Regions from separate parts of the Neobacillus sp. BF23-41 genome, predicted to be linked through region 2. Evidence: riboswitches for the same ligand, from Rfam matches in the RefSeq annotation. Region 2 holds a riboswitch; each other region holds the start of a gene.

Region 1 (2,203 bases), on a different contig from region 2:
ATCTGATTTTTTAAGACCAGGGCATATGTTTCCGCTAATTGCTAAAAAAGGCGGAGTCTTGAGCAGAACGGGGCATACAGAAGCAGCTGTAGACCTTGCAATTTTATGCGGTGCCAAACCTGCTGGTGTCATTTGTGAAATCATGAATGACGACGGAACGATGGCCCGTGTCCCCCAACTGCGCAAAATTGCTGATAAGCTAAACGTTAAAATGATTACGATAAAAGACTTAGTAGAATACCGAAACAACAAGGAAAACTTAGTTAAGCGGGAAGTTTAAAATCAAATTTAGGAGGAATATTCATGGGTAATATTTTTGAAGGAAATTTAGTTGGCTCAGGATTAAAAGTTGGAATCGTGGTTGGACGTTTTAATGAATTTATTACAAGTAAATTATTAGGCGGTGCACAGGATGCTCTCAAAAGACATGGCGTCAGCGAGACAGACGTGGATATTGCCTGGGTACCAGGTGCATTTGAGATTTCATTAATCGCCCAAAAAATGGCTAATAGTAAAAAATATGATGCAGTTATCACGCTTGGCACAGTCATTCGCGGCTCTACTCCACATTTTGACTTTGTTTGTAATGAAGTGGCAAAAGGTGTTTCTGCAATCAATTTAAGTAGTGGTATTCCGGTTATTTTTGGAGTGTTAACCACGGATTCTATTGAACAGGCAATTGAGCGTGCTGGGACAAAGGCGGGTAACAAGGGATGGGATGCCGCTTCGGCTGCAATTGAAATGGCCAATTTGTGCAGAACGATTGAACTATAATCTTATAGCAAAAAAACATGTACAATTCATAGCAACTTTTCTATAATGAATTTAACAAAAAATATTTTTAAAAATTAGGTGCTAAAATCTTTTCGAAAGATTTTCAGCTTAAAAGGGAAGTTTGGTGTAAGCCAACGCGGTCCCGCCACTGTAAATGAGAGCAACCTATATTGTGTCACTGTCGAATATGATGGGAAGGCATAGGAAGCGATGATCATGAGCCAGGAAACCTGCCTAATTCTTGTGCGCCAATAAACCTACGAGGATGGGACGGTGTTGAAGTCTAGACTCTTTTTACTTTTTGCTAGTAACCTGAATCTACTCATACCAACATCTCCATATCACAGTGGAGATGTTTTTTATTGTTAATATCCAAGCTATATTGTTTGGCACAAGGTGGATTTATTTTTTGTCACATACTTTTATTACATAGAAAGCAGGGAGAAAAATGAAGAAGTTGTATTCATTGCTGTTAGTAGTATTATTAACAGTAGGAGTTTTAGCAGGTTGTGTTGAAAAGAAAGACCAAGTGAAGGAAGAGAATAAATCCAGCGTTGAGAAGAAAACAGCGGAAATAACATATCCTGTTACACTTACAGATGCTACCAAAACTAAAGTTATTATCGAAAAGAAACCTGAAAAGATCGTTTCACTAATTCCAAGTAATACAGAAATTGCATTTTCATTAGGACTTGACAAAGAAGTGGTGGGCGTGTCTGATTTCGATAATTATCCGGAAGCAGCGACGAAAAAAGAAAAAATCGGCGGACAGGAAATAAACTTAGAAAAAATCATTTCCTTAAAACCAGATTTAGTGCTAGCACATGAATCGTCCGCTCATAATTCTGAAGCAGGGCTTCAGCAGCTTAAAGATGCCGGAATTACCGTTTTGGTTGTTAATGATGCGCAAAATTTTGACCAAGTTTATGATTCCATTGATATGATTGGGAAAGCTACCGGTGAAACAGCGAAAGCCGATGAAATGATTACAGGGATGAAGGATAAATTGGCCGAAATTAAAGCAAAGGCTGGGGAAATAAAAGAAAAGAAAAAGGTATTAGTTGAGGTTTCACCGGCTCCAGAAATTTATACACCTGGAAAGAATACCTTTATGGATCAAATGCTAAGTTCGATTAATGCTGAAAACATTGCAAATGATCAAGAAGGCTGGATTAAAATTGATCAAGAGGCGATGATTAAACGAAATCCTGATGTTATCGTCACAACATATGGGTACTATGTGAAAAATCCGGCAGAACAAGTTTTAAGCAGAAAGGGCTGGGAAACAGTCAACGCTGTAAAAAATAAGAAAGTAGTCGATGTAGATTCTGATCGAGTAACTCGGTCAGGCCCTAGGATCGTTGAAGGAGTAGAAGATCTTGCAAAGGCTGTCTATCCTGAAATTTTTAAATAACAAGTATACAGCCTA
Region 2 (2,203 bases):
ACCTTGGGTTAGTCCATCGTTCTCACCAAGGATCATTTGCAAGGCTTCCTCAGCCAGCTCTCTTGGCGACTCTTTCACTGAGGTTGGGGTGACTAGTTTCTTGTTCACCGGTGTTACATCTTCCGTTTGCTCCAGTGCCCATGGTTCGGCTTCCTTTTGCAAACGCTGATGCGGTTTCAACGGCTGTATTGCCTGATTTAATGTATACTTCCGCTGATAACCGCGCGGGGTGATGATCAAGCCGTCGTAGAAAAATGTGGAAGAGTTGCCAATTAAAACGGTGGTTAACATACCAATTTCATGTTCGAGCATCTCTTGTAAATTGGTTAAGACGATCTTTTGACTATCACGGTAAGCACTCTTTACCAATCCAACAGGGGTTTCTGGCGAGCGATATTTTAGTAGAATTTTTTGAGCTTCCATGATCTGCCGTGTTCTTCTCCCGCTTTTTGGATTATATAAAGCAATCACAAAATCAGCTTGAGCGGCCGCTTCGATTCGTTTCTCGATTATGCTCCAAGGTGTCAAATGGTCACTTAAGCTGATCGTACAGGCATCATGCATGACCGGCGCGCCTAATAAAGCAGCACAGGAGTTGATGGCAGAAATGCCAGGGACCACCTCCACTTCTACCCCTGAGTCTTTTTTCCAGCCTTTTTCGATTAGCACTTCGTAAACCAGTCCTGCCATTCCATATACACCGGCATCACCGCTCGAAATGACGGCTACCGTGTAACCGAGTTCGGCCTGTTTCACTGCCTCCTGGGCCCGGCTCACTTCTTCTGTCATTCCTGTACTAATGATTTGTTTTCCAGCTATTAATCCCTTGATTAGATCAACGTAGGTTTTGTAGCCGATGATGATATCACTTTCTTCGATGGCTTCTTTTGCCCGTCCAGTGATATGTTTTTCATCTCCGGGGCCAAAACCAATAACTAATAATTTGCCTTTCACACTATTACGCCACCTTCCAAAATTTCAAACTAGAATCCAGCTACTATCCGCTGTTAAACTTTTTCTGTAACAGCTTTTTGTACTCCTTCGATGCATTCCGACCCTTCTGGCTGGATGAATCCTTCTTCGGAATATTGATAGATCGCATTCTCCTGAAGACAATGACCTTCCGCCAGATGACGCCTTACAATCGTAGTCCCCACTTCTGGCGTCACGTTTTTATACCAGGTCCCGTCTGGATAAACGATAGCAACGGGAGCGTCCTTACATCTCCCATTGCATCTCGTTCTTGTTGTATGTACGAGTGAATCTAAGTTTAAATTGGTGATTTCATTCCGAATCGCTTGTGTCGCTTCCTCCCCTCCCTTTCTCATACAGCTGCTGCCGTTGCAAATGAAAACATGGTGTTTCGTCCCTTGTAAATTCCAAGTAGTCATGTCACACTCTCCTTTTCGTTTTTTACGTAAAAAAAGCACCCCTATGGACATAGGGGTGCAGAATATATACACACAAAAAAATAGCGATGTATGTTCAGCACTTCTACCTATGTTCCCGTAGGTTGAATGAAGTTATTAGGTAAAGGCAGGTCTCCTGACTTAGGTTCATCATTCCATTGCGTCTTCCCGAATTCCTTCAGTGACATCTGCAATGAACTCCCCATACAGTGGCGGGTACCGTGACGGATTTAAACCGTACTTCCCTATTAAGCACAAATTCGTGCACCTATCCTAATCTATTCAATTGTTAAAAAGGCTTGTTCCTTCTAAAGCTAAACTATGAGAATTAAAAATGATTTAGAATCATCCAAACGAAAAAATCCGTTCAACATTAGTTGAACGGATAAAACGTCAGCACAAAGAAAGTTAATAAATAATCCTTTTTGTCCAAACGTTCCATCTTCTCAACCCCCGAAGAAATCGAAACTTAAAAAGCTAAGACAGGTCTCCTGACTTGTGTTTCTTCCTACTTTAGACCCTTCCCGAATCGTCAATAAATAAACGGTCCAGTGGTTTGTCTATTTCGTCCACACTTACAGTTGCGGGGACAGTTCTGGCCTTTCACCAGATTCCCTATTAAGCCCTAAGGCATCTTAACCAATTGTTAACAAATTCATATGTAATTTTAAGAGATAATAATTATACTAGTCTAACAAATAGAATATTTCAAGTGCTTTTTTAATTCCCTTATTTTATAATCCATGTTGGTCACCTCCGAGGATCGATCTTGTCTGGCTTTTTTTAATAAGAAT
Region 3 (2,203 bases), on a different contig from region 2:
AGCCCATAAATTGTTTTACTTGATGGGGACAAAATGTATGCCACTGCCCAATACTTCTTCCATCCTCATCTTTCTCTTCTAATTTTTTCATAAATAGGTCTGGTATGGTGACACCCGTGAAAATGTCATGGGCCTTTCGGCGTTCATCCCCATTATTGGTTTTTAAATCGAGAAAACCGTTCATGATATCTTTATGAAATAAATCTAGGTAAACCGCAATGGCACCTTGACGTTGACCTAACTGATCAACACTGACAGCTGTATTATTTAACAATTTAACCCATGGCACTATTCCGGAAGAGTTTCCTTTGAATTTCTTAATATCGGAACCAAGGGCACGAACTTTACCATAATAAATCCCTATACCTCCGCCATCCTTGCTTAGCCGAGCAATATCCCAATTATTTAAATAGATGCTATCAAGGGAATCATCTACTGTATCAATAAAGCAGGAGGAAAGCTGACCAAAGCTTTTCCCTGCATTCGCTAAAGTGGGGGTAGCAACGGTCATATATAAATTACTTAGTGCCCAATACGCTTCCTTTACAAGCTGTAAGCGGATGGACTCCTTTTCATGCTTCATAATCGTCATGGCAATAACCATGAACCGCTCCTGCGGGAGTTCATATACGTTTCTATTATGATCTTGAGCAAGATAACGATCCGCTAGTAAAAATAACCCTATGTAATTAAATAATAAATCTTTATCTGGATTTATCTCTTTTGCTAGTTGATCGATTTCATCTTTACTATATAAGCTTAGGAGATCATTAGAATATATACCTATATCAGTCAATTCTTTTATTAATCTATAAAAGTCTCCATATTTTAAAGAACGATTATAGCCTCGACTTTTTGCAGATTTTCCATATAATTCATTCAGATATAAACGGGCAGCGACAAATGTCCAATTCGGTTGGTCCATTGCAATTTGATTTATTGCATAGACTAAAGCTTGTTGGTTTGCTTCCACCTCTGTTACTTCCAGTTCGCTTATACGGTTTTTAAGCTCAGTTGTATCCATCTGATATTTTTCTGTAACTTGATTAATAGATTCTAAAACATAATTGAATTCAGCTTGAAGCTCCTTTGTTACCATTTCATTTCCCCCTAAAATAATAAAATCCGCTCAAGGGGAATTGAGCGGATGAAACGATAACACTACAAAAGGACTAAAATAAAAGTATCCAATGCCTCCTGTCGCCACCGTTCATCTTCTCAATCCCCGAAGAAGTTGAAACAACTTAAGAAAGACAGGTCTCCTGACTCATGCTTCATCCTACTTTGAACCCTTCCCATATAATTGCCTAATATATTAGACATTTCTTATACAGTGGTTTACTCATTTCGTCAGCATTTACAGTTGCGGGGGCAGTTCTGGATTTACACCAGATTCCCTATTAAGCCACAATGGCATCGTCTCTTAAGGCTAACACAATATATAGTTTAATAATTATTCATCGAAACAATATATAGTGAATCAATTAAATTAAATAATAGTATAGTCACCAATATAATTCAAGTCTATTATTAAATAAAAATGAAACCTATTTGGTTTAGTTTCCGTATATTAAGAAAGTCCAAGGTGAAAAGGGGCAATTTTATGGGGAACATTTTTCTATTTACGATGATCATTGGAATAGCTTCAGCACTTGTTTTAATACCCATTTTTAAACATGAAGAGGCAAATAAAAAAGTTGATAAAAAACAAAAAATCGGCGTCTTCATTGCTGTTATGGTTTTTCTTATGCTTGCAGTGTTTTCATTCTTTTATTTTAGTAATTTTGATAGAAACTTCACTTCTTTATGGCCGTTAGCAATCTTCCTCACTGTAGGCGGAGCAGTTCTTGCCAAAGGCACAGAAAGAAAGATTAAAGGACTTCTCTTTCTAGCAAGTCTAGGTCTAGGAATTTATTTCTTAACCGCCTTCATTTTTAATGCCGATGAAAAATATCAAGTAGCAAAGATGGATGAAAAGGTAGAGATTCAGACCTTTGATGAGAAGGAAACACCAGCTAGCGTTCCACCGCAGTTTGCACGTAACAAAATGAAAAAGGCTTTTGGGCAAGTACCGAACACAAGCTACTTTGAGCTTGGAAATCTTCAGATTCAAAAACTGAACGGTGATTATGTATATATTGCTCCCGTTGAATTTTCTGGATTTTTTAAATGGTGGAAAGGCGAAAGAACTCCTGGTTACTTT
Region 4 (2,203 bases), on a different contig from region 2:
TAAGTACTAACTTGCTAGAAGCGAATATAATTACTTTTTTAATTAGGAGGCAATCATGGGAAGATTAGTTCATTTCGAAATTCATGTCAATGACATGGAACGGGCAAAGAAGTTTTATGGAGAGGTATTCGGATGGTCATTTCAAGATTGGAGTGAGTATGCAGGAATGCCTTACTTTGGAGCAGTGACTGGCGATGAGAATGAACTTGGGATCAATGGTGCTTTGATGCAGCGGCAAAGTGCTCCACCGGAAGCAAACCAAGCTTTGAATGCATTTGCTTGTACAATGGGAGTGGAAAATTACGATGTAACGGAAGCTAAAATTATTGAGAATGGCGGCAAAGTCGCAATGGCCAAATATGCCCTGCCTGGAATGGCGTGGCAAGGATACTATATTGATACCGAAGGCAATATATTCGGAATTCATCATCCCGATGCGAATGCAAAATAGAATCCAAAGGTGAGTGAGAGAACTCTCATCATACTGACCACTTTTCAGAAAATTATGTACTTCATATTATTAATATGCTATAGTTAGTGAAAATTACATATCGTGTAAGAATTGGTGCCAAGCTAAGGCTTGGCTTAAAAGGGAAGAACGGTGTAATTCCGTCGCTGTCCCGCAACTGTAAATCGGAGTGAATCACAAATACCACTGTCTTAGGATGGGAAGGTGTGAGGAGCCATGATGATAAGCCAGGAGACCTGCCAATTTCCAGTACACACCAAATACCTACGTGGAAATAGGTGGTGGCATTCATTTGTACGACAAACGAGTTATGAGTAGCTATGTTTATGCATATTTTTTTAGCAAAACTTAAACTTGATTGTAGAGCCATTTCCATTTTGTGGAGATGGCTTTTTTGTTGTATAGGAGATTATCAAATCATTTATTTTGGATAACGTGAACTAGTTCTCTGAATCCAGCTCCAGCGCCCAACTGCTAGTAGACTTCGCTCTCCGCCCTACGAAAAGTCAAGCACGAATGCGCTACGCTCTCCGTGTTTCCTTTATCTCAGTTGGAGTGCTCCAGTCCATACGCAGCTAAACGGGCGCTTGCGCCTTTTGTTCTATTTGGGAATATGTAAATTTAACTAAGGAGGAATGAAATATGAATTTAGTTAGTACTGCCATTGGTTACCCGTACATTGGTGATAATCGGGAGTGGAAACGTTGTATAGAATCTTTTTGGAAGGGTGCGATATCAGAGGAGCAATTTATTTTCGAGATGAAAACGAATCGTTTGAATAATTTGAAGCGCCAGCAATCATTAGGCTTAGAGTTACTAACAGTTGGGGATTTTACCCTTTATGACCGTATGCTTGACCATGCGTCAATGTTCGGAATGTTTCCAAATCGTTATAAGTGGACAGGTGATGAAGTCGATCTAACCACTTATTACGAAATGGCCCGTGGGGCAAGCCATGTTGTGGCTTGTGAGATGACAAAGTGGTTTAACACCAACTATCACTACATCGTGCCCGAGTATGAAGGCAAGTCATTACAATTAACGAAGAACTACATTTTAGATTATTTTGTAGAAGCCAAAGAGGAATTAGGTCTTATTACAAAGCCTACAATGATCGGTCCTTTTACTTTTGTTAGCTTAGCGAAAGGATACGATGCCAAATCGAAAGCATTGTTTATTTTAAAACTCTTACCGTTATATGCTCAAGTATTGCAGCAACTTGTAGATGCTGGTGCAAAGTGGATTCAAGTGGAAGAACCAGCACTAACCCTTTCACTAACAGCAGATGATGTAAAACTAGTGCAAGAAATTTACAAACAGTTAGCAGAAGAAGTACCGGCTGCACAAATCATGTTGCAAACCTATTTTGAAGGACTATCAGCGTATGAAGAGCTGTCTCAATTACCTGTTGCAGGGATTGGTCTTGATTTCATTCATGGTTCCGAAGAGAATATGGCTTCGCTTCGAAAACACGGGTTCCCACAAGACAAAGTATTAGGAATTGGTATCGTAAATGGACGGGATATTTGGCGGGCAAATTTGGCTGAAAAAGCATTCAATACAAAAGCTGTTTTATTATTAAGCGGTGTAAAAGAAGCTTGGATTCAGTCTTCATGTAGTTTACAGCATGTACCTGTGACGACGAAGGCAGAAACAAAGCTGGATGCCATACTGACAAATGCTTTGTCATTTGCCGATGAGAAAATAATTGAGTTATCACATATCGCATCTTAC

What was found. Region 2 has a riboswitch for cobalamin ahead of AB7942_RS26270 ((2Fe-2S) ferredoxin domain-containing protein). Riboswitches for the same ligand answer to the same signal wherever they lie in the genome.
Region 1: another riboswitch for cobalamin. It lies ahead of AB7942_RS17745 (ABC transporter substrate-binding protein); the one in region 2 lies ahead of AB7942_RS26270 ((2Fe-2S) ferredoxin domain-containing protein).
Region 3: another riboswitch for cobalamin. It lies ahead of AB7942_RS11035 (ribonucleoside-diphosphate reductase subunit alpha); the one in region 2 lies ahead of AB7942_RS26270 ((2Fe-2S) ferredoxin domain-containing protein).
Region 4: another riboswitch for cobalamin. It lies ahead of metE (5-methyltetrahydropteroyltriglutamate--homocysteine S-methyltransferase); the one in region 2 lies ahead of AB7942_RS26270 ((2Fe-2S) ferredoxin domain-containing protein).

Annotation. Positions count from the first base shown of each region.
Region 1 is NZ_JBGBPR010000011.1:160,046-162,248, reverse strand. Features, by position in the region: partial or broken gene ribB (3,4-dihydroxy-2-butanone-4-phosphate synthase) at 1-277, shown strand, start outside; gene ribH (6,7-dimethyl-8-ribityllumazine synthase) at 304-774, shown strand; cobalamin riboswitch at 834-1,026, shown strand; gene AB7942_RS17745 (ABC transporter substrate-binding protein) at 1,223-2,188, shown strand; gene AB7942_RS17740 (FecCD family ABC transporter permease) at 2,154-2,203, shown strand, end outside.
Region 2 is NZ_JBGBPR010000030.1:26,560-28,762, forward strand. Features, by position in the region: gene cobJ (precorrin-3B C(17)-methyltransferase) at 1-954, opposite strand, end outside; gene AB7942_RS26270 ((2Fe-2S) ferredoxin domain-containing protein) at 1,008-1,391, opposite strand; cobalamin riboswitch at 1,519-1,696, opposite strand; cobalamin riboswitch at 1,874-2,062, opposite strand.
Region 3 is NZ_JBGBPR010000005.1:222,865-225,067, forward strand. Features, by position in the region: gene AB7942_RS11035 (ribonucleoside-diphosphate reductase subunit alpha) at 1-1,099, opposite strand, end outside; cobalamin riboswitch at 1,236-1,437, opposite strand; gene AB7942_RS11040 (hypothetical protein) at 1,604-2,203, shown strand, end outside.
Region 4 is NZ_JBGBPR010000002.1:481,572-483,774, reverse strand. Features, by position in the region: gene AB7942_RS05400 (VOC family protein) at 56-451, shown strand; cobalamin riboswitch at 547-727, shown strand; gene metE (5-methyltetrahydropteroyltriglutamate--homocysteine S-methyltransferase) at 1,112-2,203, shown strand, end outside.